DNA from 2 places in the Ferdinandcohnia sp. Marseille-Q9671 genome. Region 2 is predicted to be linked to the other one. Evidence: riboswitches for the same ligand, from Rfam matches in the RefSeq annotation. Region 2 holds a riboswitch; the other holds the start of a gene.
The links. Region 2 has a riboswitch for S-adenosylmethionine ahead of ACWNMY_RS14055 (M14 family zinc carboxypeptidase). Riboswitches for the same ligand answer to the same signal wherever they lie in the genome.
Positions count from the first base shown of each region.

Region 1: another riboswitch for S-adenosylmethionine. It lies ahead of metK (methionine adenosyltransferase); the one in region 2 lies ahead of ACWNMY_RS14055 (M14 family zinc carboxypeptidase).

Region 1 is NZ_CDRJTA010000001.1:1,128,614-1,145,305, reverse strand. It holds gene ACWNMY_RS05830 (alpha/beta hydrolase family protein) at 72-863, shown strand; gene pckA (phosphoenolpyruvate carboxykinase (ATP)) at 1,083-2,672, opposite strand; SAM riboswitch class I at 2,950-3,114, shown strand; gene metK (methionine adenosyltransferase) at 3,385-4,584, shown strand; gene ACWNMY_RS05815 (gamma carbonic anhydrase) at 4,618-5,145, opposite strand; gene ACWNMY_RS05810 (tetraprenyl-beta-curcumene synthase family protein) at 5,297-6,334, shown strand; gene ACWNMY_RS05805 (class I SAM-dependent methyltransferase) at 6,479-7,051, opposite strand; gene ACWNMY_RS05800 (TIGR01212 family radical SAM protein) at 7,048-8,010, opposite strand; gene ACWNMY_RS05795 (YtzC family protein) at 8,268-8,549, shown strand; gene ACWNMY_RS05790 (glycogen biosynthesis protein GlgD) at 8,561-8,722, shown strand; gene ACWNMY_RS05785 (MDR family MFS transporter) at 9,215-10,399, shown strand; gene ACWNMY_RS05780 (sigma-54 interaction domain-containing protein) at 10,509-11,879, shown strand; partial or broken gene ACWNMY_RS05775 (CoA transferase subunit A) at 12,097-12,785, shown strand; gene ACWNMY_RS05770 (CoA transferase subunit B) at 12,800-13,459, shown strand; gene ACWNMY_RS05765 (GntP family permease) at 13,475-14,794, shown strand; gene ACWNMY_RS05760 (3-hydroxybutyrate dehydrogenase) at 14,804-15,580, shown strand; gene ACWNMY_RS05755 (multicopper oxidase domain-containing protein) at 15,710-16,692, opposite strand, start outside.
Region 2 is NZ_CDRJTA010000003.1:277,587-294,278, reverse strand. It holds gene ACWNMY_RS14095 (ABC transporter substrate-binding protein) at 564-2,363, opposite strand; gene ACWNMY_RS14090 (ABC transporter permease) at 2,409-3,902, opposite strand; gene ACWNMY_RS14085 (ABC transporter permease) at 3,915-5,345, opposite strand; gene ACWNMY_RS14080 (ABC transporter ATP-binding protein) at 5,500-7,221, shown strand; gene ACWNMY_RS14075 (ABC transporter permease) at 7,300-9,636, opposite strand; gene ACWNMY_RS14070 (ABC transporter ATP-binding protein) at 9,647-10,408, opposite strand; gene ACWNMY_RS14065 (ATP-binding protein) at 10,742-12,007, opposite strand; gene ACWNMY_RS14060 (response regulator transcription factor) at 12,004-12,693, opposite strand; SAM riboswitch class I at 13,293-13,401, shown strand; gene ACWNMY_RS14055 (M14 family zinc carboxypeptidase) at 13,509-15,866, shown strand; gene speG (spermidine N1-acetyltransferase) at 16,166-16,681, opposite strand.

The DNA.
Region 1 (16,692 bases), on a different contig from region 2:
TTTTTTAAATGTAATCTAAAAGGGTTTTACTCTTCATTTGAGGTAATAACAATATAGAAAGGATGGATTTGATGGTAGATGGCACAATTATTGAAAAGCAGAGATTTCCTTCCCCAAATCCTGTTATAGATTTATTTTTAATTACCTATTGGAGCAAGGGATTAAAAATTAAAGGTTATTTAGCTGAGCCCAAGGCGGAAGGAAGCTATGACGGATTTTTATACTTGCGCGGGGGAATAAAAAATGTTGGTAAGGTAAGGATTGGAAGAATCGTCCAATTTGCCTCTGAGGGATTTGTTGTGATGGCACCCTTCTATCGCGGAAATCAAGGGGGAGAAGGCAATGAGGATTTTGCAGGTCAGGATAGGTATGATGCATTTTCAGCTGTAAAAGTTCTTGAAGAGCACGAAAAAGTAAATTCGAGGCGAATTCATGTTTTTGGCTTTTCTCGTGGCGGAGTTATGGCATTATTAACTGCCATTCATCAACCTCAAGTTTGTTCGGTTGTATCGTGGGGAGGGGTAAGTGATTTAAGCTTAACCTACGTAGAAAGAAATGACCTACGACGAATGCTGAAACGAGTTATCGGAGGAACGCCTACGAAATATCCTGAACGATATAGGTGGAGAACTCCTTTATATCAACTTGAAGATCTCAAGGCACCCTTACTTATTATTCATGGAGAGAAGGATAAAAATGTATCGGTTGAGCATTCCTATCGCCTTGAAAAAAGGGTAAAGGAATTGGGGAAAGAAGTAGAGAGTTGGTATTTTCCAAATTTCACACATTATTTTCCACCGAGTGAAAATCGAGATACTGTAAGACGACTGACGGAATGGATGAAGGCAAGGGAGCAAAAATAAAGGATTTGAGTGGATCTCATGTATTAATTCCTACGACTTATAAGCCTTTAAAAAGAGTTTATCTCTTGGACTTAGGGTAGGCGTAGGCGTTTCACATTCAGTTCCAGCGACTAGCCCTCAGTGGTCATGACCACTAAAAAAATAGAAGGCAAAGAGAGCCTTCTATTTCTTATCGTCTATGCTTGTCGGGGCTGAACTAGGTGCTTGCACATTGTTTATTTAAACCCTTGGTCCCCCTAGTAGTTCAATATCCTTTGAAACCTCAGAGAACTTTTTAAAGTTTTCTTTGAACTTAAGGGCCAATTCCTTCGCTTTTACATAATAAGCACTTTGATCAGCCCACGTTTTGGAAGGTTGTAAAACATCGTCTGGAACACCTGGTATATGAATCGGAATCTCTAAACCGAATATATCATTTTTAACGGTTTCAGCATTATTTAACTCACCCTCTAAAGCAGCCTGAACCATCGCACGAGTGTAAGATAGTTTCATACGGCTTCCTACTCCATATTCTCCACCTGTCCAACCTGTATTTACTAAAAAGACTTTTACATTATGCTCATCTATCATTCTACCAAGCATTTCTGCATATACTGTTGCAGGTAATGGAAGGAACGGGGACCCAAAGCATGTTGAGAAAGTAGCTTGTGGAGACGTAATTCCACGCTCAGTACCAGCTAACTTACTTGTGTATCCACTTAAGAAATGATACATGGCTTGTTCCTTTGTTAATTTACTAATAGGAGGCAGTACCCCGAATGCATCTGCTGTTAGGAAGACGATTGTAGTAGGGTGCCCTGCTATACTTGGTACAATAATATTATCGATGTTTTCAATTTGGTATGCTGCTCTTGTGTTTTCTGTTAGGGAGCCATTATCATAATCTGCTATTCTGGTTTCTTCATCAACTGCTACATTTTCTAGAACAGAGCCAAATCTGATTGCATCGAATATTTGCGGTTCTTTCTCACGCGATAAATTAATACATTTCGCATAACATCCACCTTCAATATTAAACACCCCAGAACTAGACCAGCCATGCTCATCATCTCCAATCAGACGACGTTTTGGATCTGCTGAAAGCGTTGTCTTTCCGGTTCCAGACAAACCAAAGAATAACGCTACATCTCCTTCTGAACCTACATTGGAGGAACAATGCATAGAGAGGATATTTCTTTCTGGCAATACATAGTTCATAACAGAGAAGATAGATTTTTTAATTTCTCCCGCATATTCAGTTCCGCCGATTAAGATAGTACGTTTCTCAAAAGAGATAATGATAAAGGTTTCAGAGTGCGTGCCATCAACTTCTGGAACCGCTTTAAAATTTGGTGCACTTATGACTGTGAATTCTGGTTTATGAGTGTTTAGCTCATCTTCTGTTGGTCGAATAAACAATTGTTGTGAAAAAAGATTATGCCATGCGAATTCGTTAATGACTTGAATCGGCATACGAACCTTTTTGTCAGCCCCTGCAAATCCATTGAACACAAAGAATTCTTCTTTTTCTTTTAAATAAGTAAGTACTTTTTTATATAGATTATCAAATACTGTTTCTGAGATTGGCTGATTTACTTTGCCCCAATCGATTTTTTCCTTAGTAGACGCTTCTTCTACAATATATTTATCTTCTGGTGATCTTCCTGTGTATTTTCCCGTTGTTGCACGTACAGCACCAGTCGAAGTAAGAATACCCTCTTGTCTAGCAAGTACTTTTTCAACTAAAATAGGAACAGATAGGTTATGAAGTGCATTTTTTCCATTGACTAATTCCAAAAGCAGCTCATTTGAAACTTCAACTGAATTCATGAAAAACCATCCTTTTTCTATTTTTATACGAAAGAAAGAAACTCGATTTTACAATTAGTATAACACATTAGTAAAAATAGTCTATACTATTTAACGTATTTTACGTAACTTATCTACAAAAAGTGCGTACAGATTGTAAAATAGTCATTGTTGCATAGACCTTTTTGCAGTGCGAATTTTTTGATGAAAAAATATGACACGTTTCTACATATATTTTTATTAAATTTATTGACATGAAAAGGATGTCTGCGATATGATTGGTCATTGAACGGATACTCTCTTATCCCGAGCTGGCGGAGGGACAGGCCCAATGAAACCCGGCAACCATCACTTTTTTTTACATATCAAACGATTTTATGCGAACCCTATTACATATAGGTAAAAATCTGTTAAAAGTGATAAGGTGCTAACCTGAGCAAGGCATGACCTTGATCGATAAGAGTGAAAGGCGAAATGAACAATATACCTTTCCTCAAAGTGGGAAAGGTTTTTTATTTCTTTTTTTGAAACGATCTTGTGGTTTCAAGATGTTACTAACACAAGCACTTTGATGTGCTCATCACGATAAATTAGCAGCGAAGTTCCTATTATAGGCTTGTTAAGATAGGATAGAAAATTGTGTAGGTAACAATACTAAGGGAATGAGTACCGTATCAAAAAGAATGTCAGAGTCGAACTTTTCGAATTCTGAATGTTAAAGGAGGAAACATTTGTGACAAATAGACGTCGTTTATTTACTTCCGAGTCTGTTACAGAGGGCCATCCAGATAAAATCTGTGACCAAATATCAGATTCTATTTTAGATGCCATTTTAGCAAGTGATGCAAATGCACGTGTAGCGTGTGAAACTTCTGTTACAACAGGGCTTGTACTTGTTGCAGGTGAAATTACAACTTCTACATATGTAGATATCCCAAAAATTGTTCGTGAAACGGTGCGCGAGATTGGTTATACCCGTGCGAAATATGGCTTTGATGCTGAAACTTGTGCTGTGTTAACTTCTATCGATGAGCAATCACCTGATATTGCTATGGGGGTAGACCAAGCCTTAGAAGCTCGTGAAGGTCAAATGACAGATGAGCAAATTGATGCAATTGGTGCAGGAGATCAAGGCTTAATGTTTGGTTTTGCTTGTAATGAAACGAAGGAATTAATGCCTCTTCCCATTTCATTAGCTCATAAGCTAGCACGAAGATTAACGGAAGTTCGTAAAGATGAAATTCTTCCATATCTACGTCCGGACGGGAAAACTCAGGTTACTGTAGAATACGATGAGAATGACAAACCTGTGCGCATTGATACAATTGTTATTTCTACTCAGCACCATCCTGAAATCTCTTTAGAACAAATTCAACGTAATCTTAAGGAACACGTTATCAATCCTGTTGTTCCTAATGATCTTATTGATGAGAATACAAAGTACTTTATTAACCCAACAGGACGTTTTGTAATCGGAGGTCCTCAAGGGGATGCTGGGTTAACAGGGCGTAAAATTATCGTTGATACGTACGGAGGTTATGCACGTCATGGTGGTGGTGCATTCTCTGGAAAGGATCCTACAAAAGTAGACCGTTCTGCTGCATATGCTGCACGTTACGTAGCGAAGAATATTGTTGCGGCTGGATTAGCAGAAAAATGTGAAGTTCAGCTTGCTTATGCTATCGGTGTTGCTCAACCTGTATCCATCTCTGTAGATACATTTGGAACTGGAACAGTTTCAGAAGATGTACTAGTTGACTTAGTTCGCACTAATTTTGACTTGCGTCCAGCTGGTATCATTAAGATGTTAGATCTTCGTCGTCCAATCTATAAGCAAACTGCTGCATATGGTCATTTTGGTAGAAATGATATTGACCTACCATGGGAGCGTACGGATAAAGCAGAGGCTCTTAAGACACAAGCAACAAAATAATAGGAGAAAAGCTCGCCAAGGGTGGCGAGCTTTTTATTTCTTCTTCTGTTCTTCTTGTAGTTCTTTATAATGCTGACCTTTTTCAACATACTCTCTGCGAATTCTTGCCATGTCTTTTTTATCCGCTTCGTTTAATTCGCGGATTACCTTTGCCGGTCTCCCAAAGGCTAATGTATGAGGTGGTATTTTTTTACCTTGTGGAACTAGGCTTCCTGCTCCGATAAACGCCCCTTCTCCAATTTCTGCACCGTCTAGAATGATTGAACCCATCCCAATTAAGGCATCTTTTCGAACGATAGAGCTATGTAGGATAACCTGATGGCCAATTGTGACATCGTCCTCAATGAGTAACGTATTATTTGGACTTTGGTGAAGGGTGGAATTATCTTGAATACTAACTCTTTTTCCAATAACCGTTGGTGCAACATCTCCACGAATAACGGTATTAAACCAAATATTCGTTTCCTCACCAATTGTGACATCACCTGTTATAGTCGCATAATCAGCTATAAAAACCGAATCAGCAATTGTTGGATATTTCCCTTTGTATGGATAAATCATATAGGTACGCCCTTTCTCACTATATTTGATATTCGAAGAAAAATCATTTACTGTTAGTGTAGCAACTTTCACAATAATCGTAAATTAACATTACATCCTGTTTGTAGAAAATGAGGTGATATCCTTGGTACCAACACACCCAATTGGTTTAATGAAGAAAGTGTATCGTGAGGTATTTCCGATTGTACACCGCGAATTGGCCTTCTGGAGAAAGAAAGCAGAAGCGATTCCAAATGACGAGCTTCGTACACAGGCTCTAGCAAGTATTCATTCTAAAACCTTTCACTGTGAAGGAGGAGCAATCCTTGCGTTATTGTCAGAGGGTAAGATCGACGAATGTATTCAATTTATCGTTGCCTATCAAACGATAAGTGATTACCTAGATAATCTCTGTGATCGCAGTACATCCCTAGATCCAGTTGATTTTCGAACCCTACACGATTCAATGCCAGATGCATTGCGACCCTGGCAACCTACAAAAAATTATTACAAATATAGAGCTGAACAGGATGATGGTGGCTACTTAGAGAGTCTCGTGCAAAAATGTCAGCAGGTCCTACAAAACATTCCACACTATAATAAGATTTCTGGCTACTTACAAGAGCTGTCTAGCTATTATTGTGATTTACAAGTCCATAAGCACGTAACGGTAGAGGAGCGTGTACCGCGATTAGAGACGTGGTTTAAAACCTATCAACATAATTTACCGACTATGGAATGGTATGAATTCTCTGCTTGCTCTGGTTCCACACTAGGTATTTTTTGCTTAGTTGCGTATGCGTTTCATGACGAATTTAATGATGAAATGGCTGAAAAAATTAGAAGCGGCTACTTTCCTTATATCCAAGGTTTACATATTCTTTTGGATTATTTTATCGATCAGGAAGAAGACCGTAAAGGCGGCGATTTGAATTTTTGCTTTTACTACCCGCATGAAAATGAGCTTGTTAGTCGACTAAAACATTTTATGATTGAGGCTGACAAGCATACAGCAGGTTTGCCGAATGAAAAATTTCATCGTCTTATTAATCGAGGTTTATTGGGAGTTTATCTATCAGACGAAAAGGTAAGAAGCCAACGGAGTGTATTGAAGATTGCTAAGAAAATGATTAGACTTGGCGGAAAAACTTCCTTTTTCTTTTATATAAATGGACGAGCTTATCGTCGATTGCAAAGCGTTTTTGGATAAGGAAAAGCGTAAGGCGCTCAGCCTTAGGCGACAAGTATAAGTCAAGCGCCGACAGAAGGCGCTTTTTGCCTTCAATGCGATTGACTTATACCAGAGAGCCGATTGCGCCTAGTGTCAGACATCGAAAATTTAGTACAGAATCCTCTATCTTTTCTCAATTGCAATAACAAATGGAGGATGGTTCACTTGATTCATAAATCGGTACATTAAGACATGAGCTTTCTTTTGGTCAAGTGTTGAACAGTACTCTAACAGCCTATCCCTTTCTACGGCACCCTCTTCATGGCCATGGTACACAACGACTACAATGATACCCTCTGGTTTCATTATAGTGAGTAACTGCTCAATTGCTTCAATCGTTGAGGTGGGTTTTGTCACAATTTCTTTTTTACCGCCTGGTAAATAGCCTAAGTTAAAAACTGCTCCACTAATCTTTCCATGTGCATCTTGTGGGATAGAAGACATGAGCTGATCATGACTTTGATGAAATAATGTGACACGATGCTTTACTTTATGCTCTTCTAACCGGGTAGCTGTGCTTTCTATAGCTTCTACTTGAATGTCATAACCGAATACTTGCCCGTTGTCACCAACTAAACCTGCCAGCATTAGCGTGTCATGCCCGTTGCCAACTGTTGCATCAACAACAAAATCCCCTTCTGAAATGGCTAACTGGAGTAATTTTCGCGAAAAAGGTAGGATACGCTCTAATTTCATATCGTTTCAGCTACCTTCTTGTAAAATTTACCTTGATAACTGTCACGTCGTTTAAGTTCGGCATCAATTGTGTTTAATACTTCCCATTTGTTGACACTCCACATCGGTCCAACCATTAAATCAATGGGTCCGTCTCCTGTAATGCGATGGACAATCATTTCCGGTGGTAAAATTTCTAATTGATCACAAACTAACTGTATATAGTCATCGAAAGAGAGAAATTCCAAAAGACCTTTTTCATATTGCTTAACCATTGGGGTTCCTTTTAACAAATGTAACAAGTGAATTTTTATTCCTTGAACATCTAATTTGGCAACTTCTCTTGCAGTTTCCATCATCATTTCTGTGTCTTCTTGTGGTAACCCATTAATAATATGGGAGCATATCCGAATATTATGCTTGCGTAGCTTATTTACCCCGTCAACATAGCATTGAAAATCATGGGCACGGTTAATGAGCTTCGCTGTTTCTTCATGTACAGTTTGCAGTCCTAATTCTACCCATAAATAGGTTCGTTCATTTAATTCAGCTAAGTACTCAACAACATCGTCAGGTAGGCAATCGGGTCTTGTTGCAATGGATATGCCTACGACACCTTCTTGACGCAAAACAGGTTCGAAACGCTCACGAAGTACCTCAACAGGTGCATGTGTATTGGTGAAGGCTTGAAAATAAGCCATGTACTTACCATCTTTCCATTTTTCATGCATTTTATTTTTAATGGTTGTAAATTGTGTTAGAATATCATCCGCTCGGTTGCCAGCGAAGTCACCTGAGCCAGAAACACTACAAAAAGTACAGCCTCCATGTGCAACTGTACCATCTCGATTTGGACAGTCGAAACCTCCATCAAGTGCTACCTTAAACACTTTATGACCAAATGTATGACGTAAGTGGTAATTCCACGTATGGTATCTCTTGTTATCTGTAGAAAATGTAAACGGGTTACTCTGAGACATGCTCAGCCCCTCCTTATTAAAAAAGTCCTCATTGAATTTTAGCATGGGTCCTTTTAGTAACTCAAATGGAAATTAAAAGATCAAAGTTTAAGAACGTCACTTCTGAGGCAACAACTTTTCGACCACTTCGTGTGGCAAACACAAATTGGAAATAACTTTTTGAGAAAAGTAATAGAGGATGAACAAACTATAAAGGAGAAGATTTTGCTTCTCAAGTTACCTTATTTGTGCGGAAGCATTTGATTAGGAGGGGAAGTATGGCTACTCGACAATCAGTTGATGCGTTTTTGCAACGCTGTGAAGATTCAATTCAGTATGCCCAAGAACAAATTACAGTTGCAAGGAAACAAGAGCATTATAATGATACGGAATATACTGATGCTCAAATGCAATTAGAAGAAGTAACAAATGAATTAGCTAAGCTTGCACAAAGCTGTAATGATCAGCAGCGTGAGCGATTGCACCGCATGAGGATACAGTTACAACAGCTTCAAAATGATATGACATTGGATGAAACTATTATTCAAGAGTATAAATAGGGGATGAAATCATGAAAAAGCGTTCAAAGCAAAACAATCCAGAGCAAAAAACAAAAAATGGGGTTAACAGTAATGATCTAGAGTTTGGCCAAGATTACGATCCAGTAAAGGAATCAAAGCAAAAGTATCTCAAAAAGGGTCAACCTATAAAATCAAAACAACGTCCGGAATAATTATGAATCAGCAAGTGGGATGCCACTTGCTGATTTTTTAGTTTTTTGTTGAGGTATTCTAGCCGGAGGTCATCCTTACAATACAAGCACGCTTGAGTATCGACGAAGAATGTAGGTAAAACTGGATGTTGCGGTACATACCCATGTAGATTTAGGCAAGACGTGTAGGTCAAGGGTGAATGGCGGTACACGCTCGTGTAGATTTCGCTTAAGCATGTAGGTTAAGAAGGTTCTAGCGGTTCAAGCTAGCAGGATATTCGGGCAAAGCATGTAGGTCAAGATGGTTCTAGAGGTACAAGCTAGCTGAGTTTTCGCCATACAAGGTATATCAAAATCACTTCTTACGTTAAACACCCATTCAGTATTTTAGTCCCACCCACCCCACACCAACTCGTCCACTTGTCGGAATACTTTTTTAAATTGATTATAGAAGTGGAAAGGAATAGAATTTATTTTGGAAAATGAAATTAACGTAAAAAGGAGGTGCCCGTAATGCCGAGAGCACTTTGGATGATTATTATTGGTATGATTATAAATGTAACTGGATCGTCCTTTTTATGGCCTTTAAATGCCATATATATTCACGGTCATCTTGGAAAGTCTTTATCTGTTGCTGGTCTAGTATTAATGGTAAATGCGGGTGCAACCGTAATTGGGAATTTAGTTGGTGGTATCGTATTTGATAAAATTGGTGGGTATAAAACTATACTTGCAGGAGTCATAGTCTCGTTAGTATCACTCACAGGTCTTACTTTTTATCACGGATGGCCGCATTATGTTATCTTCTTAACAATCATCGGCTTTGGTTCAGGCATGGTATTTCCAGCAATGTTTGCAATGGCTGGGGCTGTCTGGCCTGAAGGTGGAAGAAAGGCATTTAACTCAGTCTATATCGCACAAAACCTAGGGGTAGCAGTTGGTTCAGGTCTTGGTGGATTTGTTGCCTCCTATTCGTTTGATTATATATTTATGGCAAATACAGTGATGTATGTCTTGTTCTTCCTAGTGGCTTTGTTTGGTTATCGAGGAATACAAGCTGAAAAAGCATCCCAATCAAGCTTACTAGAACAATCAAAAACTGTTAAAAATCGTTCCAAGTTAACGGCATTACTCGTGCTTTGTGTCGGATATATTATTTGCTGGGTGGCTTACGTACAATGGCAGGCAACCATTTCAAGTTATACTCAGGACATTGGAATCTCATTAAAGCAATATAGCTTACTATGGACTATTAATGGTGGTTTAATCGTCCTTGGGCAGCCATTTCTAAATCTTGCGATAAAGTTCATCGCAAAATCGTTAAAGAAACAAATTGTCATAGGAATTATCATCTTTATTGGTTCCTTTTTACTTGTTTCAACAGCCTCCTCATTTAGCGGATTTTTGGTCGCTATGATTATTTTAACAATAGGTGAAATGTTTGTTTGGCCAGCTGTACCGACCATTGCAAATGACCTTGCACCTAAGGGGCGTGAAGGCTTTTATCAAGGGATAGTGAATAGTGCAGCTACTGGAGGAAGAATGATTGGTCCTTTCTTGGGTGGAGTGCTAGTCGACTTATACGGAATGAGTATGTTATTTACCGTATTAGCGGTTCTATTACTTGTCTCCATTTTTACAACAATCATCTATGATAAGAAAATAAAAGAGAAAAACAATGTCGTACTAAGTGCGTAATAAAGAAGACTTGATACAAATTACATGTATCAGGTTTTTTTTTTGCCCTTTAATGAATACTGATTAGGATGATATGATGAATGATATATGGGTAAGGGATGTGAGAAACATGTTTATAAATGATGATGTGGAGTTCAAAAACAAAATTCTCGAAACAATCATTGACAGCGCCTATGAATGGATTGTTGTAGTCGATCATCAAGGGAGAATTATCTACTTCAATAAAAATTATTGTGATTTTCTAGAAGTTAATCGAGAGGATGTCATTGGATTACATGTAACAGACGTCATTGAAAATACCCGCATGCATATTGTCGTTCAAACCGGTAAGGAAGAGATTGGCAGTCCGCATTACATAAAAGGAAACTATATGATTGCGAATCGAATTCCGATTCTTTCAGATGATAAGATTGTTGGGGCTGTTGGGACGGTTATTTTTAAAGATCCAAAGGAATTAAATAAAATGAACAGCCAGATTAAAAGTTTAATGTCACAACTGCAAACCTATATTGAGGATTGGCAAGAAAACAATGGGGCTAAATATTCATTGAATGATATTAAAACTCAGTCAAGGCAGGTTCTCGAATTAAAGGAAAAGGTAAAAAGCATTGCCTCTGGCGATATCTCAGTGCTAATTAGAGGAGAAAGTGGTACTGGCAAGGAATTATTTGCCCATAGTATTCATCAATTAAGCGGGAGAAGTCACAATCCTTTTATTAAAATCAATTGTGGTGCAATCCCGGAGCATTTGTTGGAATCAGAGTTGTTTGGCTATGAAGAGGGGGCTTTCACAGGTGCCAAAAAAGGAGGTAAAAAAGGAAAGTTTGTTCTTGCTCATGGCGGAACGATTTTTCTAGATGAAGTTGGGGATATGCCGTTACCCATGCAAATCAAGCTTTTACGAGTCCTCCAGGAAAAAGAGGTAGAGCCTGTTGGAGGATTAGAACCAATACCGGTGGATGTACGCGTAATAGCCGCGACAAATCGTCCATTAGAACAAATGATTGAAGAAAAACGATTTCGAGAGGATTTATTTTATCGAATCAATGTGATTCCATTTACCATCCCTCCACTTAGGGAACGACCGGAAGATATTGTACCATTAACTCAATTCTTTATTGAAAAAATCTCAAAGCGTTCTGGAAAAAGGATTTCTTCCATTGATGAAGAGGTGATGACTATTTTTCGTCAACACCAATGGCCGGGAAATTTACGTGAACTTGAGAATGTGATAGAAGCAGCAGTCCATTTAACAAGTGGAGAAAGAATCCAGATTAGCTCTTTGCCTGATTACTTAGTTGATGATCCAAAATTACTAATCGGACAAAAGTCTTTGAAGGAAATTCTTGAAGATACTGAAAAAAGAGTCCTTGAAAAAACACTTCAAAAGTACAATGATGACAAACAATTAGCCGCAAAAGCGCTTGGTATTAGTAAGTCTAGTATGTATGAAAAACTAAAAAAGTGTAAGCTAGATTAATAGTTTCCAGAAAATCGGAATAACATTCCAGTTTTCTGGACTTCTTTTTTTATTGATATACATGCGTTTTCAATAAAATGATAAATCTATGATTCCGGAATCCTGGAATAGAACCATAAAATATAACAAAAATATGGCGATTTATTGACCTTTTTAGTTTTGGCACACTACTTGCATTAAATAACGGTGAACCTTAACAAAAGGAGGTAAACGAAATTTGAAGCCACTATTCGATTCATTTATTGAAGCAGTTAGAGAGATAAAAGATGGATCAACAATTATGGTTGGGGGATTCGGACTTGTTGGTATTCCAGAAAATTTGATTCTGGCACTTGTTGAAACGGAAGTAAAAGAGTTAACGGTTATATCAAATAACTGTGGAGTTTATGATTGGGGGCTTGGACTCTTATTAAAAAATCATCAAATCAAAAAAATGATTGGTTCATATGTAGGAGAAAACAAAGAGTTTGAGAGGCAAGTATTATCTGGGGAGTTAGAGGCTGAGCTACTCCCACAGGGAACTCTCGCTGAGAAGATACGAGCGGGAGGTGCAGGCATTCCTGCATTTTATACCCTGCAGGTGTAGGAACTACGGTAGCGGCAGGGAAAGAGGTACGAAACTTTAAGGGAAAAGAGTACCTACTCGAAAAAGCTTTGGTAGCCGATTTTAGCTTAATTCGAGCACACAGGGGAGACAAAATGGGGAATCTCGTCTACAACAAGACAGCTCGAAATTTCAATCCAATGATTGCTGCTGCAGGAAATGTAACGATTGTTGAGGTAGAAGAGTTAGTTGAAATTGGTGACCTGAATCCAGATGAGATTCACACACCAAGTATTTACGTCCAAAAACTAATCGTGGGAAAACAAGAAAAACGTATTGAGCGGTTAACAATAATGAAGTAGGTGTGGAAAATATGATGACTAAAACAAGTAGAGAACAAATTGCTAAAAGAGCGCAGGAGGAAATTGAAAGCGGTTACTATGTGAATCTTGGAATTGGAATGCCAACTTTGGTTGCGAACTACATAGATCCTTCAAAGCAGGTAGTTCTCCAATCTGAAAATGGATTATTAGGGATTGGACCGTATCCAAGGGAGGATGAGGTAGACCCGGATTTAATTAATGCAGGGAAAGAAACTGTTACAGCTATCCCTGGATCTTCATTCTTTGACAGTGCAGATTCTTTTGCAATGATTCGTGGGGGACATATTGATCTTGCTATTTTAGGTGGAATGGAAGTCTCTGAATCTGGTGATCTAGCGAACTGGATGATTCCTGGGAAAATGATAAAAGGTATGGGTGGTGCCATGGATCTGGTACATGGAGCAAAGAAAATCATTGTGATTATGGAACATGTCAGTAAAAATGGCGCCCCTAAGATCGTAAAATCTTGTAGTTTACCCTTAACAGGAAAGAGAGTAGTGAACCGAATCATTACAGATAGAGCCGTTATTGATGTGACAGAAAAAGGGTTACTACTTGTTGAGATTATGGAAGGGTATACGGTTGAGGAGATTCAAAGCGTGACAGAGCCGACTCTTATTGTAGAGGACGTAAAAATAATAAAGTTTGAATAAGGGGGATACAAAAAGATGCTAAGTATGATTGGGTTAGTGGGTGGCTTAGTGCTACTTATTGTTTTAACAATGAGAGGTATGAACTTGTTAATTGCAGGACCGTTATGTGCTTTGTTTGTTGCACTATTAAGTGGACTACCATTATTTCCGCAGTTGGTGGGAGAAGGAGAAGCAAATTTTGTTGGAAATTATATGAGTGGATTTTCTAGCTTTGTAACATCATGGTACCTCATGTTCTTACTAGGTGCCATTTTTGGAAAAGTGATGGAGGATAGCGGTGCTGCGGATAGTGTATCAAAGTGGATTGTTGATAAACTTGGGATGAAATATGCAGTTTTTGCTATTGTTCTTGCATGTGCTGTTTTAACATATGGCGGAGTAAGTTTATTTGTTGTAGCCTTTTCTGTTTATCCAATGGCAATCAGCTTATTTAAAGAGGCGAATTTACCAAGAAGATTTATTCCAGCTACACTAGCATTTGGATCTGTTACGTTTACGATGACATCAGCAGGATCACCAGAAATTCAAAATTGGATTCCAATTGAATTTTTAGGTACATCACATTTAGCAGGATGGGAAGTTAGCGCAATTGTCGCCTTATTTATGATGATTTTCGGCGGCTGGTGGTTAAAACGGATGATAACTAAAGCAGTTGCAAAAGGAGAAACCTTCGTTTCAAGAGAGAATGACCCTATTGTTGAAAATAAAGAGTTGCCACATCCAATCACAGGACTCATTCCGTTAGTTGTTGTTCTTATCATTTCATTTATTTTTCATGAAGAGCTTGCACAATCCGCTCTTATTATTGCTTTGTTAGGTGGAGTAATATCAACCTATTTATTGAATCGCAAGTATTTTAAATCTGTTGGAAAAGCACTTTCTGATGGAACCCTTGGTGCGTTAATTGCTATTGGTAATACAGCAGCTGTTGTAGGGTTTGGTGGTGTTGCAAAGGCTGTGCCGGCATTTCAGGTAGCAGTTGATGCAATGACAAGTATTCCTGGTAGTCCTTTAATCGGTGGGGCAATTGCAGTAAGTGTCATTGCTGGGATGACAGGTTCGGCCTCAGGTGGTCAGGCAATTGCGCTTCCGCTATTAGCTCCTCATTATATTGAAACAGGAGTTAATACAGAAGCTCTTCACAGGGTTGTTGCAATTTCTTCAGGTGCCTTAGATTCACTTCCACATAATGGATATGTTGTAACTACCGTTCGCTCAATATGTGGAGAGTCACATAAGGATGCATATGGTGCAGTTGGGGCATTAACAGTTATTGTTCCTACAATTGGTTTAATCTTAGCAATTATTTTATTCTCATTAGGTCTTGGGATTTAGGAGGACGTTATGGTTACGAATCAGGTTGTACTAATTACCGGTGCAGCAAGTGGAATAGGTTTTGAAATTGGTAACATTTTTGCGCGAAATGGTGCTCGTGTTGTATTAACAGATATTGATGAAGCGAGGGTGAAAAAGTCCGCTTTGCAGCTTCAAGAATCGGGATATAATGTAAAAGGTTTAAGATGTGATGTCACAAGTGAAACCGAAATTAGTGAGGTAGTTAAAGAGACAGTTAATCAGAATGGAAGAATTGATTGTTTGATAAACAATGCTGGGTTGCAGCATGTATCACCAATTGAAACATTTCCAAAGCAAAAGTTTGAACTATTACTATCAGTCATGCTTACAGCACCCTTTCTAGCAATTCAGAATGTGTTTCCCATCATGAAACAACAGGGGTATGGCCGAATAATAAATATGGCATCTATTAATGGACTAATTGGATTTGCAGGTAAAGCTGCTTATAATAGCGCAAAACATGGTCTTATTGGATTAACGAAGGTTGCAGCCTTAGAGGGAGCAGAACATGGAATTACGGTAAATGCTGTATGCCCTGGATATGTTGATACACCACTTGTAAGAAACCAGTTAACTGATTTAGCTAACACACGAAATGTGGAACTCGAAAAGGTCCTAGAGGAAGTTATTTACCCTCTTGTTCCACAGAGACGTCTATTAGATGTAGAAGAAATTGCAAATTATGTTATGTTTTTGGCAAGCAATCATGCAAAAGGGATAACTGGTCAGGCTTGTGTAATTGATGGTGGCTATACTGCACAATAACATCAAAAAAGAATCTCAAAATCTGAGATTCTTTTCTTCTCTTTTTCTATTTTTATGGTAAACTTTATTTAGACTTTTTTGTTGACCTTGTAAAGAAGTGCGATATATGCGCTTTTTATAGGGTCTTTTTTAATGTCCGACTGCGGCACTGCCGTCATCTTTTCCGTCTGCAGTAACCTTTAATAATGCAACTGCTCCTTTAGTAGCGTGGTTGAATTGGTGAGTAACGATTGAGTATGTTCCTTCTCTAGTTACAGTGAATTCTACAACAGCACCACCACTGGCTGGAAGCATAACTGTTTGTAAGCCTTTCATATGGTTGTATGGGTTACCATCCATGTACACATCATCGAAAATTGTACCTACTACGTGAAATGAGCTAACTTCATTTGGACCGACGTTGTTAATGTAGAGTCTAACTTTGTCCCCAACTTTTGCAAGTAGTGGTGTTTCTTTTAATGAGAATGTATCACCATTTGTATTTAAGTCTCCGTCTTTAAGTGCTTTTGTTGCAAATACTACTTGGCTTGGCACTCCATTTGTGAAATCTTCTAGGTCATTGTATTTATACCATTCATTTTGAATGATAAGGTATTCTCTATCAATCTCCTTATCTGTTGGGTATCCGTCTTTTGGTTTAACAATGATAGTACCGTGCATACCGTTTGCGATATGTGAGAGGACGGGCTTTGTACCACAGTGGTACATGAATACTCCTGGATTATTTGCAGGATAAGAGAATGTTCCTGTTTCATCTGGCATTACATCAATGAAATCCTTTGAAGGTGCCGCATGTACCGCGTGAAAGTCCATACTATGTGGAATCGCAGGATCCATATTTTTAAGTGTAAAGTTAATTGTGTCGCCTTCATTTACGACTACAACAGGTCCTGGAGCCTCCCCGTTAAAAGTCCATGCTTTATAGATATAGCCTTTGTCAATCTCGATGTCTGTTATTTGCGCAGTCATTTCAACATTAACTTCATTCTCTGAAACTCTTTCAACTTTTAATGGAACAGGTTCTTGGTTAAGGTCTTTGTGAGGAGTAATTATTTCTCCCTGTGTAGACTCTGAAACAGTCGTTTCGGCTTCTACCTTTTTTTCAACTGCAA
Region 2 (16,692 bases):
ACATTCGCATCATCCAGATCATGGTAAAATCGGCTTTAACAGCGGCAACTTTTGTTATATTCTACCACTTGCGAATGCTTTTTCTAAAATAAACCCTTCAAACCATGCGCAACTTCAATTTTCGAATGCTTTTTATAGATTACTAGGTAACATTGCATTCGCATCATCCAGATCATGGTAAAAACAGCTTCAACAGCGGCAATTTTTGTTATATCCTACCACTTGCGAATGCTTTTTCTAAAAGAAACCCTCAAAACCATGCGCAACTTCAATTTTCGAATGCTTTTTATAGATTACTTGGTAACATTACATTCGCATCATCCAGATCATGGTAAAATCGGCTTTAACAGCGGCAACTTTTGTTATATTCTACCACTTGCGAATGCTTTTTCTAAAATAAACCCTTCAAACCATGCGTAACTTCAATTTTCGAATGCTTTTCATAGATTACTTGCTCATATCCCACGCACAACTTCCAGAATAAACCTAACTAACCTAGGGGTGCCCTAAATTGCAAAGTGCCTGACTCTTAAAAGAGACAGGCACTTTATCTGTTTATTGAATTACTTGCTTAAATATTCATTTAAGAATTCTTTAGCTTTTGCACTATCTGCAACTACTTCTAGACCAGTGTTAACTAAAGGACTTACTGTGGAAACAGCCTTCATTTTGTTTCCTTGGTAGAACGTAATGAATTCTTCTTGGTTAACTGAATAAAGAATCGCCTTACGTAATGCCGCGCTTTCGGAAACTTCGCGATCTTTCATGTTGAAGGCAAGGTATGAAACTCCATTACTCTTGTTTTGTTGAAGTGTTAATTTATCATCTTCATTTACAAGATCATACTTTGTTTCAGGAACACCATTTAAGATATGAATTTCACCGTTACGTAATGCAGATAAAGCACTGTCTGCATCTTGGATGAATTTCACAACAATTTCAGAAACGTTTGGCTCATTTTCAGTTCCAGCCATATAAGCAGGATTCTTCACAAAATGTGCTTCATAATCGTTTTTATAAGTTAAGATATATGGTCCACTCGCATAAAGGTGATTATCGTAGCTTGCACCTTCTGTTACAGTTCTTTGATCACCATAAGGGATATCTTTGTTAATATCAAAGCTTGCTACATCATACGTATTGATGCTTTCCACTTGTTTTTGTGAAACGATACCAGCAGATTGGTGAGCTAGATAGTTCAACACTTGTGGGAATGGATTAACAGTTGTTACTTTTACAACCTGGTACACACCAGATTCGTTATTTGCTTTTGTTTTATCTTCCACTAATTCAGTGATTTCTTGATCAATTCCTTCTTCTAAAGCTTCACGGATTGTTTTGCCATCTGCCGTTTTTCCATCAAGCTCACTTACATCACTTACGATTGAGATTTCTTCCATATTTTCATGAAGACTGAACGTACGGTGGTCAGGAACAGATTTAGGATCCTTCGCACGGTTTAGAGAGAAGACAACATCTTCTGCACCAACACGCTCGCCAGTATCAACTCCCTTGTTGTCGCTAACAGACGCAAAGTGAATGTCATCGCGAAGTAGGAAGTAGTAGTCTTTGCTTCCTTCAGCAATTACGTGATTTAGAGAAAGAGAACCATCAGATACTACCTGGTCATCATCAGTTAGGTTTACTAAACGTACATACATGTTTGTATTTAACGTATTGATTGAACCGTCATTACCTTTAATTGGATCTAAAGATGTTAACGAACTAATGGACTGGTGAACAATTAAAGGCTCACTAGTGCGTTTTGCTTGATCTACAAAATCGTATTTTTCCCATACTTGCGCTCTTGATTTTGGTAAACGCACTGTAGATTCATCTACCACTTGGTTGTTAACAGCTTGTGCTTTAAAGGAATTAAAAAGCGGTACAATATATGCATTGTCTAAAACTACGTGTTGTTCTAATTCTTTGTATGTTTCTTGGTATTCTTCTGGTAATTGTGTAGCTGCTTTTTCCACTAACTCATCCGCTTTTTCATCTGCAAATAAGCTATTGTCACCGTCAGTAGTAAATAGGGAACGAACAGCATAATCTGGGTTTCCTGTTACAGTTGTCCAGCTATTTACTGCTAAATCATAGTTGCCAGCTTCTTTTTGAGCAGTGAAGCTACCATAATCTGGTTGAATGTTTAGTTTTACGCTAAAACCATTTTTAGTTAGCTGGTCGCGTAAGATGTTCATATCATCTTCACCAGTTGCCATTCCTAAAATTTCAATCGTTGGTGCTTCCCCTTTTGGATCTGATGTAGCATTGTCTTTTTCTTTCACATCATTTTCAGTTTGAACACAGCCTGTTAAAAATAACATGAAAGCTAGTAGTAGAAAACCTAATTTCTTCTTCATCTGTAGAACCTCTTTTCTTTTTATGTTGTATATTTAAAATAAAATCTATGAATCTAACTTTGGATCTAGTGCATCCCGTAAACCATCCCCAAGGAAGTTAAATGAGAGCACCAGTAGAATAATGGCAATACCAGGAAAGATTGCTAAATAAGGGTTGGTTTCTAGGTACATACTGCCGATTTTCAAAATATTTCCCCATTCTGGAATATGCGGTTCCACACCCAAGCCTAGGAAACTTAATGAACTTGTCGCAATCACTGCACTACCGATTGTTAATGAAGCTTTTACAATCATAGGTGCAAACGCATTTGGAACGATCTGTTTAAAGATTATTTTCGATTCCTTTTCCCCTAATGCTTTAGCAGCTTCTACAAATTCCAGATTGGAAACCATCAAGACATTTGCCCGCATGGTTCTTGCATAGGTTGGAATAGAGCCCACACTTAATGCGATAATCAAATTAAACGTACTGGAACCAAATGCTGCAATTATCGCAATCGCTAGTAAAATCCCTGGCACTGCGTATAATACATCTAGCAAACGCATGATAATGTTATCAACACTTTTCTGATAATAGCCTGAGATGGCACCTAAAAATCCGCCAATGACCATTGGTATAATGGTCGTCAATAGACCCACAATCAAGGATATCCGTGCGCCGAAAACAATTCGAGAAAATACATCTCTACCAAAATTATCGGTTCCAAAGGGATGTGCCAAGCTTGGCTCTATAAGTAGAGCATCATAGGCATTTTCAGTAGCAAAGGTATCAACAAAGGTACCGTAACTAGTAATCGATATAGCAAACATTAAAAACACGAATAAAAATCCTAGCATTGCAGTATAATTATTGGCCATGCTCAACCAAAATTTATTCCATTTATCAATAGTGGATGCATCACGGCTTATTGACTTCATCAACAAGCTATATCCTAGGATTAAACCAAAAAAGTTTCCGGTTAACCCGATTAAAAACACGATAACACCCAACCATCTAAAGAATGGCTTTGCGCCCTTTTCTAAATTTGATCTAGAAAGGATTATTAGCAGGGTTAGCTCAATACCCATCGCCAAGATTAATAGTGTCATAGTAATAACAAAACTATTCGAAACAAATGGTTTAAACAAATTGAACAGTGAAATTGCAAAAACCAGAAAATGCGTCAGTAACATATAGTAGGCAAACGTATACTCAATCGAGTCCTTCTTTTTTAACATTCGAAAAGCAAATGTCGCGGTAAAGATATTCCCGACAAACAAACTCAGTAATTGGATAGCACTCAAAATTCTTGTGCGCTTCTGGACCGCCCCAGAGGTTACTAAATCTTTTTTTAGAAGTAGAACAATGGCACCTTGCAATAAGGTTGTAACAAAATAAGCGGCCGAAACAATACCCCAAGCCAAACTCCAAGTCCCTTGTGCAAAATCATACGCATTGAAGGCAAATATCAACGTTAACACGAATGAAAGACTAAGAGAAAAATTAGCATTCTTATAATCTTGTGATTGTTTTAGTGTAAACTCCTGTTGTGGCGTCATTTCATTCACCTCTTAAGAACTTTTCATTTGAGAACGAATTCTCGGATTCAATAATGCGTAAATTATATCAACCACAAGGTTTACAAGAGAAATCGTAATTGCAATATAGACTACGCCAGCCAAAATTGACGGAATGTCAGGAATAAATTGCTTATCGACAATATAGCTTCCTAGTCCGCTTATATTGAATACCTTCTCCGTAACAGCTGCCCCACCTAGCATACCTCCAAACTGTAAGCCTATCACAGTAATGATCGGTATCAATGCATTTCTTAGTGCATGCTGGATTAAAATTTTTCTTGGCTTCAGTCCCTTAGCCTTTGCTGTTACAATGTAATCTTCATTGATTACCTCAAGAATTGATGAACGTGTCATTCGAGCAATTGATGCCGTCAGTCCCGTTCCAAGTACAATAACCGGCATGATAATTGATAGCATATCTTTTGGTGAGTAGGTCGCCGGTAACAAATGCCATTTAATCGAGAAGTTTAGGATGAATACCAAACCCTGCCAGAAATTCGGAATGGATAAACCAATTAAGGCGATAAACATAAAACTGTAATCCCAAATGGAGTTACGTTTCCAAGCGGATATAATTCCAACTGGAATCGCTAACACGATAGCCATTAACAGAGATAATACCGCAATTATTAACGTAACAGGGAATTTATTCGCTATGCTAGCTGCTATATTTTCATTACCTGTATAGGAAAACCCTAAATCGAAGGTAATAATCCCTTTTATTGCATCCGTAAGCTGTACTAGATATGGCCGGTCTAAACCGTATTGACGATTAAATTCCTCTCGCTGTTCCATCGTAGCAGCTTCTCCTAAGATGTTTGCAGCTGGATCGGATGGTGAAAAATGCAAAATAGTAAAGACGAAGAATGCTACTGATATAATGACGAAGATAGTCATCAGTAATCGTTCAAAAATATAACGAAGAAAGTATCTGGAATAAATCCATAAGAACAAATACATTAGGATTCCAGGTAATAAACTAACCCAAACAAAGGTTGGCTTTTTCAAACAGTCTCCAAAAAATTGTAAATAGGTCGATTCTATAATATTGTTTTCTAACAATCTAGCTTTAGCCAACTCTTTTGCCTGTTCATCTGCAAGCTCCCTGGCTTCACGACTCATCTCTTGCTCATTTAACGGTTCATTAAAATATCGCTTTTTACTTTTATATTGATCTTCGTAACGCTCAACCAATTCACCGTATGTAGTAGAGTGTTGAATCGCTTCTGTCTCTTTTTGGAGCAATTGCTTATAGGATGAGTTTTTAGATTTAAATTGATAATAAATCCACGTCACCAAATGAACAGGAAGCCCTAGTAAGATAAAGAAAAAAAGTAATAAAGGCTGTGTACGAAAACTGCGATAGTATGTTTCAAATCTAGAATCTGTTTGATCCTTTGCATGACCCTGTTCAGAAAGCAAATACTCACCCCCTTGGGAGATTTTAATTGTTGATAATTCCGAGTTGATTAGTGTATATTTGTACCTGTAACAGAAATAAAGTATAGTGATTAAACGATTAGATGTCAATTAAAAAGATAGAACATTTAATTAGTAGAAAACGAGGCTATATACTATGGAAACATTACTATCAGTCAACAATTTGCATATATCTTTCCTATCTAATAATGAAGACTTCGAAGCGGTCAAAGGCGTTACTTTTGATGTTCGCAAAGGAGAAACATTAGGAATAGTAGGTGAATCTGGTTCAGGAAAAAGTGTTACTGCAAGGTCGATTATGCAGTTGCTACCTTCTCCACCGGCATTAATGAAAGAAGGTTCCATTGAATTTGACGGCAAACAAATATCTTCTTTTACAGATAGCGAGATGGAAAAGGTTCGTGGAAAAGAAATTAGTATGATTTTCCAGGATCCAATGTCTTCTTTAAATCCTACTATTAAGGTCGGAAAACAAATCGACGAAGTCTTAATCAAACATCAAGGTCTTTCAGCAAAAGAAGCGAGACAACAGTCTATCGAAATGCTGAGTCTGGTCGGTATTAAAAATCCGGAAGAACGATACAATCAATACCCTCATGAATTTTCAGGAGGTATGAGGCAACGAGCAATGATTGCCATGGCACTTGCCTGTCGGCCTAAACTATTGATCGCGGACGAACCAACCACTGCACTTGACGTAACGATTCAGGCACAGATTTTGCGTTTGATGAAAAAAATACAAAAGCAGTTTGGCACATCTATCATCTTAATCACTCATGATTTAGGAGTAGTTGCCGGAATGTGTGACCGGGTTGTTGTAATGAAAAAAGGGGAAATTGTTGAATCAAATACCACAGAGAAGATCTTCTCTTCACCGCAGCATCCTTATACACAAAAACTATTAAATGCTTTACCTCGGTTAGATGAAAAGAAACAGCCTAAGGGTGATCTGGATTTACCAGAAGATATTAACCCGGACCGCCCATTACTTGAGGTACGTTCATTAAAACAGGTCTATCCTCTCGGCGGAGGCAGAACGCTAAAAGCAGTAGATTCCATTAGTTTTTCTATTCAACCGGGTGAAACATTGGGGCTCGTTGGTGAATCTGGCTCGGGTAAATCAACAACCGGAAGACTGTTATTACGCTTGCAAGATGCGACCGAAGGAGAAATCCTCTATAAAGGCATCGCAATCAATCGCCTAAATAAGAAACAATTGAAGCAACTTCGCAAGGAAATCCAAATTATCTTCCAAGATCCATATGCTTCGCTTAATCCGCGTATGAAGGTACTTGATATTATTGGACATTCCTTAGATATTCACAAATTGGTGAAAAACAAAGCAGATCGGAAGGCTCGAGTTGAGGAGTTATTAGAACTTGTGGGCTTGGAAAAAGAACATGCCAATCGATTTCCACATGAATTTTCAGGTGGTCAGCGACAACGTATCGGTATTGCCCGGGCTCTTGCAGTTAATCCGAAATTCATCGTTTGTGACGAACCGTTATCTGCATTGGACGTTTCCATGCAAGCCCAAATTGTTGATCTACTAAAAGACTTGCAGAAAAAACTAGGATTAACCTACTTATTTATTGCCCATGATCTTTCGATGGTCAAACACATTAGTGACCGAGTGGCCGTTATGAATGCCGGAAAGATTATTGAACTTGCCGAAAGTGAGGAGCTTTATAGCAATCCGCTCCATCCATACACAAAGTCGTTGCTTGCAACGGTTCCTATTCCGAACCCAGCAATCGAGAGAAAGAAACTTAAGCAAGAATTGCCAGAAACACCTCGTTTTGATTTTAGTCAAAAGGCATTACAGGAAGTGAAACCTGGGCATTTTGTTTTAGCATAATTTATAAGGCCTGTTCCATCTGCACATAGTACGCAGGAGGAACAGGCCTTTATAGTAGATATTTCACTTCTCACTCATCTATTCTGTAATTAAACCATAAGCAGATATTTTTTTAATGCTCCGCGAAACAAACATGGATCCCAGGTAGGCTAAAATAAGGATGCTGACACAAAGCACTAGAATCATCGGTATATGAACGATAAAATCCAAACGTTTCACCCCTGCACTTGATAGTAATATCGAAAGCATAGGATTCGTGAAAAAATACCCAAGCACTCCACCAATTGAAACTCCTGTGATAACTACAGGCAGAAAACTAATGGATATTTGATTCATCAGTTGATACGTTGAATAGCCAATTGCTTTCATTACACCAAACTCTTTCCTGCGCTTTATGATCATCGTTTTGATAACGAGATATAGTATCAACACGACAACTAGAACGGTAATTAACATTACTATCAGCATAACCGCAAACACTGCAGCTGTATACATACCTGTTTGGCTCTCTATATTTTTATCGATATCTAATGTTTCAACTATATGGTCCCCGTACTTACCCTGGACATTTTTGATAAAGGCATTGTTCGACTCACCATCTAGATATACATAAAGGGTCGTACCTTTATAATCTGAATGTAATTCCTGAATACCGTCCATTGTTAGTGCTGCTATTTGTCCAAGATTACCAATGGCTTGACTAAGGCCAGTTACCAAATAACGTTTTGTTTCAGGTCCATATTCCACTTCAACGAAGTCACCTATTCCTTTATTAATCTGCTTTGACACAACCCAAGAAATGGATATTTCATTTTCATATTTCGGTTGCCGTCCTTCATAAACGATATTATTCTCCAACTGCTTAAACTCATCAGTAACAGTTGTATAAACGGTTTGACCATCAATTTTGGTTGTAACTAAGTCGTATATATTCACTTTCCTAACATGATCCATTTGTTCAATGTCACTCAAAAGTTGACTTGTATCCGTAGTTGCCTCAACTGCAACCAACACATTAGCTGGTTCTGAACCAAAGAGGTTAACAAATGCAGTTTTGTCAGAAGCAACGTTGTAATAAAGCACCATTGAAAAGACAGAAGCAAAAGTTAACGCAATAATGATTAAAAGTATCATTACATTTTGTTTTGCGTTTGACAACATTGATTTAATTCCCAGTAAGAAATGAAGACTACCTTTTGTCTTCTCTAAAGGGAAGTGATTTTTTTTAAAACTGTGAGTTTGAATACCTCCACGAAGTGCCTCAACAGGTAAAATTTTTCGAACACGGAAAGCAGAAAGTAAGGTAACGATTACTACACATAAAATAACAAGGAAAATACTGACTACATTGATGATAATATCTATACTTTGAACCCATACCAAACCAGATAGGGATGAGATAATCCCTCCGATGAAAGGCATTAGACCATATGACAAGGCAATCCCTACCATACTTGCACTAAGGGCAATTAAGATAAACTGCAGTAAAATGGAAGAAAGAATTTGCCTACTAGTATAGCCTATCGCTTTAAGAGCCCCGATATTTTCCATCCCATCTTCAATACTATTTGAAACACGGAATCTAATGACAATTAGTGATACAAGCACAATTATAGCCGAAAAAGCCATTAATATTGTTGCTACAATGTTTATAGTTAGTGTGTTTACATTCTTTACTAATTCAATATCTAATGCCCAAATATAAGAAGTCGTTTCTCCTACTATTGATTGAGGAAATTCCTTAGTGAAATCATTTAGTAACTTTGGAGATTGAGTTTTGTCTTCCAATCTTGTAGATAGGATTACCCCAATTGATTGATCGTTTAGATTTCTAGCTAATTCTTGATACGAATTCTCTGGTAACATGAATTTCATAACTCCAATGTTAGTTGTACCCATTATCGTTGTTTCTAAGAATCCAGCAATTCGATATTCATAGTCTTTTGCAAGATAGGTAATGGTGAAATCATCACCTAATTCATAGCCCCCATTCGTTTTAAAACTGTAAGGCACATAAATATCATTTGTACTCGATGTATCTAGCTTTTCAATCAACTTTAGAGGTCCAATACTACGATCGTTCTCTGCATTAAAAATAGCAATACTGCTCGTCAATTCACTGTTAGCAAATGTAAATGAAGCAATGCTCATTGCAATAATTTCTTCTGTTTCTGTCTCTGCGACCCCTGAGTAGTTCATAAAAAATTCATCATAAGTCGAATCATGACTAGCTTGGTCCATGATTATTGTTACATGTGGGTCGTTTAATTGTTCAACTTTATTATCATAAAATGGATTGATTTGAGTAATAACCATTAAGCCAATATTAAGAAGTAACGCAGCAACAAAAATAAAGATAAATAAAGAAGCCGTTGCCGATTTACTTTTTCTAATATTCGCCAATGCCAGAATCATAATCTTCACCTTACCACCCCATTTCTGTAAGGAAAGTCATGAGCTTTTCATGGCGCTCGAAATTCTCAATCTCACTGTATGAACCCAGCTGCAAGTCACCGCAAATTACGCCATCTCTCAAATAGATTATCCGATTCCCACGCAATGCCGTTTTCATATCATGAGTGACCAAGATAATACTCTGTCCATTGCGATTTATATTTGTGAATACATCTAACACACTGTCACTAGATGATGAGTTTAAGGCACCTGTTGGTTCATCTGCAAATAATACTTTCGGGTTGTTAATGACTGCTCGAACGATCCCAACTCGCTGGGATTCGCCGCCAGAAAGCTGAGTAGGAAATTTAGACCATGAGTTTTCATTAATCCCTACTTGTATTAATAGTTCTTTTGCCTGTTTAACGAGTTCACGCTTATTTTTATTTACTAATAGACCACTTGCAAGTACATTATCAAGTACACTCATATTATCTAGTAAATAAATTTGTTGAAATACAAAGCCACAATTTCTTCTTCTAAATATCGCGAGTTGATCGTTATTTAAGGAAGTTAAATGATTCCCGGCAAAATCAATTTCACCCAATGTCGGTTTATCCATCCCGCTAATTGCGTAAAGTAGCGTGGATTTCCCAGACCCTGAACTACCCATGATAATTGTAAAATCCCCTTCTACTAAACTAAGGTCTAGGTTTTTTAATACATGTTGCTGAATTCCCCCGCTAGAAAAAGATTTGCACAACTTCTCCGTTCTAATAATTGTTTTAGTCATGACCTATCGCCATCTCCCTTTATTTAATCGTAAGGATTCCTTCTTTCGACCTATAGAAAAAAGACTGTAAACGAGCTTACAGTCTTATCATACAAAATGAATTCTTATTAAATCTTTGTGCAATTCTTAACTAATTCTTAAATATCAAATACACCTTGGCGTATTTGCGCCCGATTTTTAGGCCTACACGAAGTAGGTCATGAAGACGTTGCCACAGGATGTGGCGATCTTAGTCTTCGATCCTATGCTCGAAAAGTTTCCTCTGAAAAATCGTGGCATCCGCCGGAGGCTTTAACTTTGTTCAGTCGGGGTTTTGACTCCGACAGAATAAAGTTAAGCAAGTTTACTTTTTATAACTACTGTAAAACCGTCTTCTCTGTTATAACAGTGAATGTGGCCATACATTTTTTCCATGAAGTACTTCGAAATATAGAGACCAAGGCCTGATCCATTCTTTCCGTCGACATTTTTCCCTCGATAATATTTATTAAAAAGGAGAGGCAATTCTTCTTCACTAATTCCTGGTCCGTAGTCCATAATGTAGAGTTCAAGATAGCCCTGATTAATTTGGGAAGAAACGGTGACCTTTGTTCCTGCATATTTATATGAATTACTTATAATATTGTCTATTACCTGCTGCAAACGTAAGGAATCAGTTAACATAATACATGGTGGAATTGGATCTAAGAGGATTTGATGGTCATAATTTACATTCTCAATCATATCAACTAGTAATTCGCTCGATTCTTCCGTTACCGTTACCTTTAACTGTTGTAGTTCTTCTAAAGTAGCGTGAAACATATCGGTTACAAGAAGGTTAATTTGCTCTGCTTTCGAATAAATCGTATTCACTTGCCTAATCACCCGATCATCTTTTTCCTGGAGAAGCATTAATTCACTAATCGCTTTGATTGAAGCAACAGGCGTCTTAATATCATGACTTAGTGTAGCTACAAGCTCTTTTTTACTACGGTTTAATTCATACTCTCTTTGGCGTGCTGCATCAAGCTCTTCACGCAATAGATCAAAGCTTTCCGTGAACGCACCGAAATAATTGTTCTTGTCCATATGTAAAGGTATATCAAAATTGCCTCTAGCCACATTCGATGCAAAATTTCGAAGCTGCTGAAATGGTTTCACTAACGTTCTATATATATAGATAATATAAAAAATACTAATAATCATCACTAGACCCACTATCAAACTTATGGAAGTGATCAGTTCACTTTTCATTTGTTGCCGCATTTCTTGTTCATTATTGGTGATAATTAATTTCCCTACAGTCTCGTTATTTTGCTTCAAGTCTATAAATGTATCTCTATTTTTTATGGCATCGTATGTATCGTTATAATGGTTTCCTGGGGTTTGGTAAATTACGTTCCCTAGGTGATCTATTATCGTAAATGGTTGGTCAATGTCGCTATTTCGAAACATTTCGTCACTAACCTGCCCCCAATTTCCTTCAACAGTTTTCACCACATCATTTATGGCTACAAGATCAAGTTCTGAAATCGTATTCTTCTTAATAACTAGTATGGAGAAAACAATAGCTGCACTAAAAACAACCAGAATCGTAACCAGCAGCAATCTTATTTTCATTGGTTGGTATCCTCAAGGACATATCCTGTTCCCCAAACCGTTTTTATAAATTGCGGATCCTTTGGATTACTTTCAATTTTCTCTCGTAAATGGCGTATATGTACATTAAGGGTTCCATCCCCTACAAAAGAATCTCCCCATACATGTTGAAACAGTTCGTCTTTTGTGATGATTCGATTTTTATTCTTGGCCAAATAAGACAGAAGTTTATATTCCATCGTTTTAAGCTGGATATCAACACCATTTACTCGCACACGATGCAGCTTTGTATCAATCTGAATCTGACCAAACTCTAAAACCTCTTCTTGGTTACTAGAACCACTGCCAAACCTTTTTAATACAGCTTTTACCTTTGCTAGTAAAATACTTAACGTGTAAGGTTTTTGAATATAATCGTCCCCACCGATGTTGAGAGCAATCAGAATATCATCATCGCTTGAACGTGCACTAATAAATAGAATCGGGATCTGCGTAGTTTGGCGCAATTTTTTACATAACTCAAACCCTGAAGTTTCCCCGAGATTAATATCAAGAAGAAGCAACGATGGTTCATGCTCCTCCAAAAAACGTTCGCACTCAGCTGCGCTAGTCACAAACGCTGTTTTGACTTCAAACATATTAAAATACTCACAAGTTGTTTCAGCTAAAGCAATCTCATCATCCACAATCAAACAATCTATTTTCATCATAATCTCCTATTATTTTTTAATTGTATATGTAAAGTATACTTGAGATTTAATAGGTATTGTGTAAATCTTTGGGTTTATATTATTAAAAAAACTTTGAAATACTTGTTCTTTGGCAGGATTTTGCTGACTATATATGAACCTAACTCCTTTATGTTGAGAGAAATGACATATTTTTAAAGGAGATTAATGATAAAAAGGTGGTTACCTTCTTTCAAAAATAAGTAGCGGCTTTCCCTCACAACTGTTTTTAAGACTCAAATAGTGACCATGGGTTATTCTTTTATAAACTTCTTTTATAGGGCTTTAGGATGTTACACTTTTACTATGTTAAGGAAATAAGTCCCTTTAAATTGTATCGTAAAAAAATGCATTTTTTTTAAGTTGTACCATTGATATGCTAACTGCAAAACCAAGTTAACATTTAACTACCTCTCCTCTCCCCTTCGTCCCATTTACCTACAAGGAAGTTTTTCTTTCTCCATTTTTTGTGAAATAGGAGTTAGTTGGTTCTATATAACCATTTTAACGAAAACTCATTGACTTCGTGGTAGATATTTCTATAATTGGGTAAATACAAGCAATCTAATATGAATACTCTTTTATCAAGAGCAGGCGGAGGGACAAGCCCGATGAAGCCCGGCAACCGGCTAACCATTAAGGTGAGCTAAGGTGCTAAATCTTGCAGCAGTAGCTGAGAGATAAAAGAGGAACTGGTCACTTTGTTAGTGATGCTGTGCCTCTTTCTCTTTGAAAGAGGCTTTTATTTTGTTTTAAATTGGGTTACTTGTTATATCTTAAAAGGAGTGGGAGAAATGAAAAAAGTTGTATTACCTATGTTACTTAGTGTTGCATTAATTGGGACAACACTGCCTACTGATGTATTGGCAACCGGGACTGAGGAGACTAACTCATCTGAGCGAAAGCACAGTCTTTTCAACTCAGAACAATATGATTATGTCATATTCGATACTATTCAAAAACAGCTCGAGGACTTTGACAAAAGGAGTAATAGAATTAGTCTTGAGGTGACTGGAAAATCCTCTACTGGAAAAGATCTATATACAGTAACGATTACGAATCAAGCTAAAAATAACTCTTATAAAACCTTACGAAAACTAATGAGTGAAGATCCCGATCAAGCACAGCGTTGGTTATCAAAAAATCCAGACGTGAAACCTCCAATTCTTATACACGCATCTATCCATGGAAGTGAATTTGTTGGAACAGATGCTGCACTAAGATTAATTGAGCGATTTGGATTTGAAAATGACTCGGAGACACTAGAAATACTCAACAACTTTACGTTAATTGTCAATGTGAATGCTAATCCAGATGGTCGTATCGAAGCAACTCGTTTTAATGGAGAGGGAATTGACCTCAACCGTGATTTTATTACTCAGTCTCAACCTGAAACACAAGCTGTAGTTAAGCAAATTACAAAGCTAAATCCTTTGGTTCTGTTAGATCTTCATGGTTATGTGAAACAAAGAGGCGTCGCAAAACATCCAGGTTTGATCCTGCCTGGTACACCACCGCACAATCCCAATTACGAATTTGATCTTTTATATAATTGGATGAATCAACAAGCAGAAGCAATGGAATCTGAACTGGTAAGTCAAAAAGATTCATATGAAACTGAGCTTTATAAAACAATGGAAGGGACACATATTCCTTTAAGAGACTCAAGTCAAGGATGGGATGTTTATCCGCCAATCTATACCCCAGCATATGCAATGCTTCACGGGGGATACGGTTATACCCTTGAAGCTCCAACAAATGATTTAGATGGTGTAAAGTGGCAAGTTGATGCAGTAACAGGGGCTCTTAAATTTGCTGTAGATCATAAATATGACATGCTGGAGGATCAAATAGAAGTTTATCAGAGAGGTGTTACTAATCAACATCCTAATTATGAAGAAGGAAAATATCCTGAAGCATATATATTACCTGTAAAGAAGGAAGACCCAACCGTTACTGAAAAGGCTGTTCGGCACTTGATTAAGAATGATGTTGAAGTAACGCAAGCAAAGGAAGCTTTCGATTCGGACGGTATTCGTTATGAAAAAGGTACTTACTTACTATCAGGCAGGCAAGCGAAGGCTGCAGTTGCTAACGCATTCCTTTGGGATGGACAGGATATTACCAATGACATCGGAGCCATGTATGACATATCTTCTTGGGGTCTTCCAGAACTGTGGGGATTTGAAGTGATTGAATCAACATCATTCCCAAATGTAAAAATCGATAAAGTTAAAGAGATTAAATTAAAAGGATCACTTAATGGTAATGGTCCTTATAAAATTCCAAATACCTCTATCAATGCTGTTTCTCTCGTAAATCAGTTACTTCAATCAAACATCCAGGTGTTGAAGGATGAGGAAGGGAACTTTTATGTTGAAAAGAAAACATCTGACCTTATAAAAGCTGTAAAAGCTTCAGGTCTTGATCTTGTTACAACTTCAATTCCAAAACAGGTAAGAAGCATAACTGAAAAGAAAATTGCTATTTTAAAAGATGGGGGACTTGGAAAGGTTCAGTCACATTCAGGTACGAAACTTGCCCTTGAACGCCTTGGTTTTTCAGTAACCGAATTACATCCAAGTGATGTAGCGAACAATGGCTTATCGGGATATGATACATTTATTTACAGTGGTTCTGCTAATCTAGTATCCTACAATCTTAGCACGGCAAACAAAGAGTTTGGACTCTCAAACGAAGAAGAATACAACAAATTTAAGCAGAATGTGGATGAGTTTATTGAGCAAAAAGGACAGTACATCGCTATAGGATCTGGTGCATCAAAAGTTGCCAAGTCCTTAGGGCTAACAGATGTGGAAGTGAACACTGGATCTTCGAGCTCTAATGGTATCGTCCAAATTGATTACACTGGAAAAGGAGTTACAGCAGGTTATAGTCAAGACGATATCGGATTCATATATGGACCGGTTTGGTACTCCAATACTGAAGAAACCGAAGTCTTTGCCACCTTTGACCAAGGAGAAGATTTCTTTGTTTCTGGTCATTGGAAAAATAGGCAGCCTGCAAGAGGTCAAGCGGTCATTGTAACCGAAAAAGACGCTGCCGTAACATTAATCGGATTAGAAGCTGGATTTAGAAATCACACCGATTACCTATTTAGATTACTATCAAACACAATTTTTAACGAATAGGATATTAATAAACCTTGATTTCCCTATTATGACATTCGGTAATTCCTTTTTACTTTTTATCGATTAATGGTAAGGTACAGTATGTGTTAACTCTCAGATATTATGAAAGAAGGCAACTAACCCTTTGGGTGTTGCCTTTGCCTTTTTATATTACTTGAAGCGGATACCAATGCTATAGCGAATATAGACACCACCATGATTACCTGTTATTTACTAAACAAATGAATGGAAAGTCTGAGGTAAATAAGTTGTGGGATACAAAAATTAGTATTTTTTTATTACGTCTTTCTTGTACAGTCTCAAGAATCCCTACTAAAATATTGATGCTGGAACATACACATTCTTATTGCATTATGATATTCACCGTCAACAAAAAACTCATCAATTAATTCTCCTTCAAACTGAAAACCAAGTTTTTTATAAATATGAATCGCCTTTTCATTCGTTTTATCAACGATTAAATATAATTTATACAAATTTAATACAGAAAACGCATAGTCCATTGCGAGATATGTTGCAGACTTCGCATATCCATGTCCTTGATGATTCGGATCTATTATAATTTGAAATTCAACTCTCCGATGAATATAATCAATTTCTACTAATTCAACTAACCCCACCATTTCAGTGCCTTTTTCTACAATAAATCTTCTTTCACCCTGATCATGAATATGTTTATCATATAAATCCTGCAATTCAACGAATGACTCATATGGCTCCTCAAACCAATAGGACATGATGTTTGCATTAATATTTAACTTATGAACAAATCCTAAGTCAACTCTCTCTAATGGCCTTAACCTTACATCCTTCACTACTTTTCATC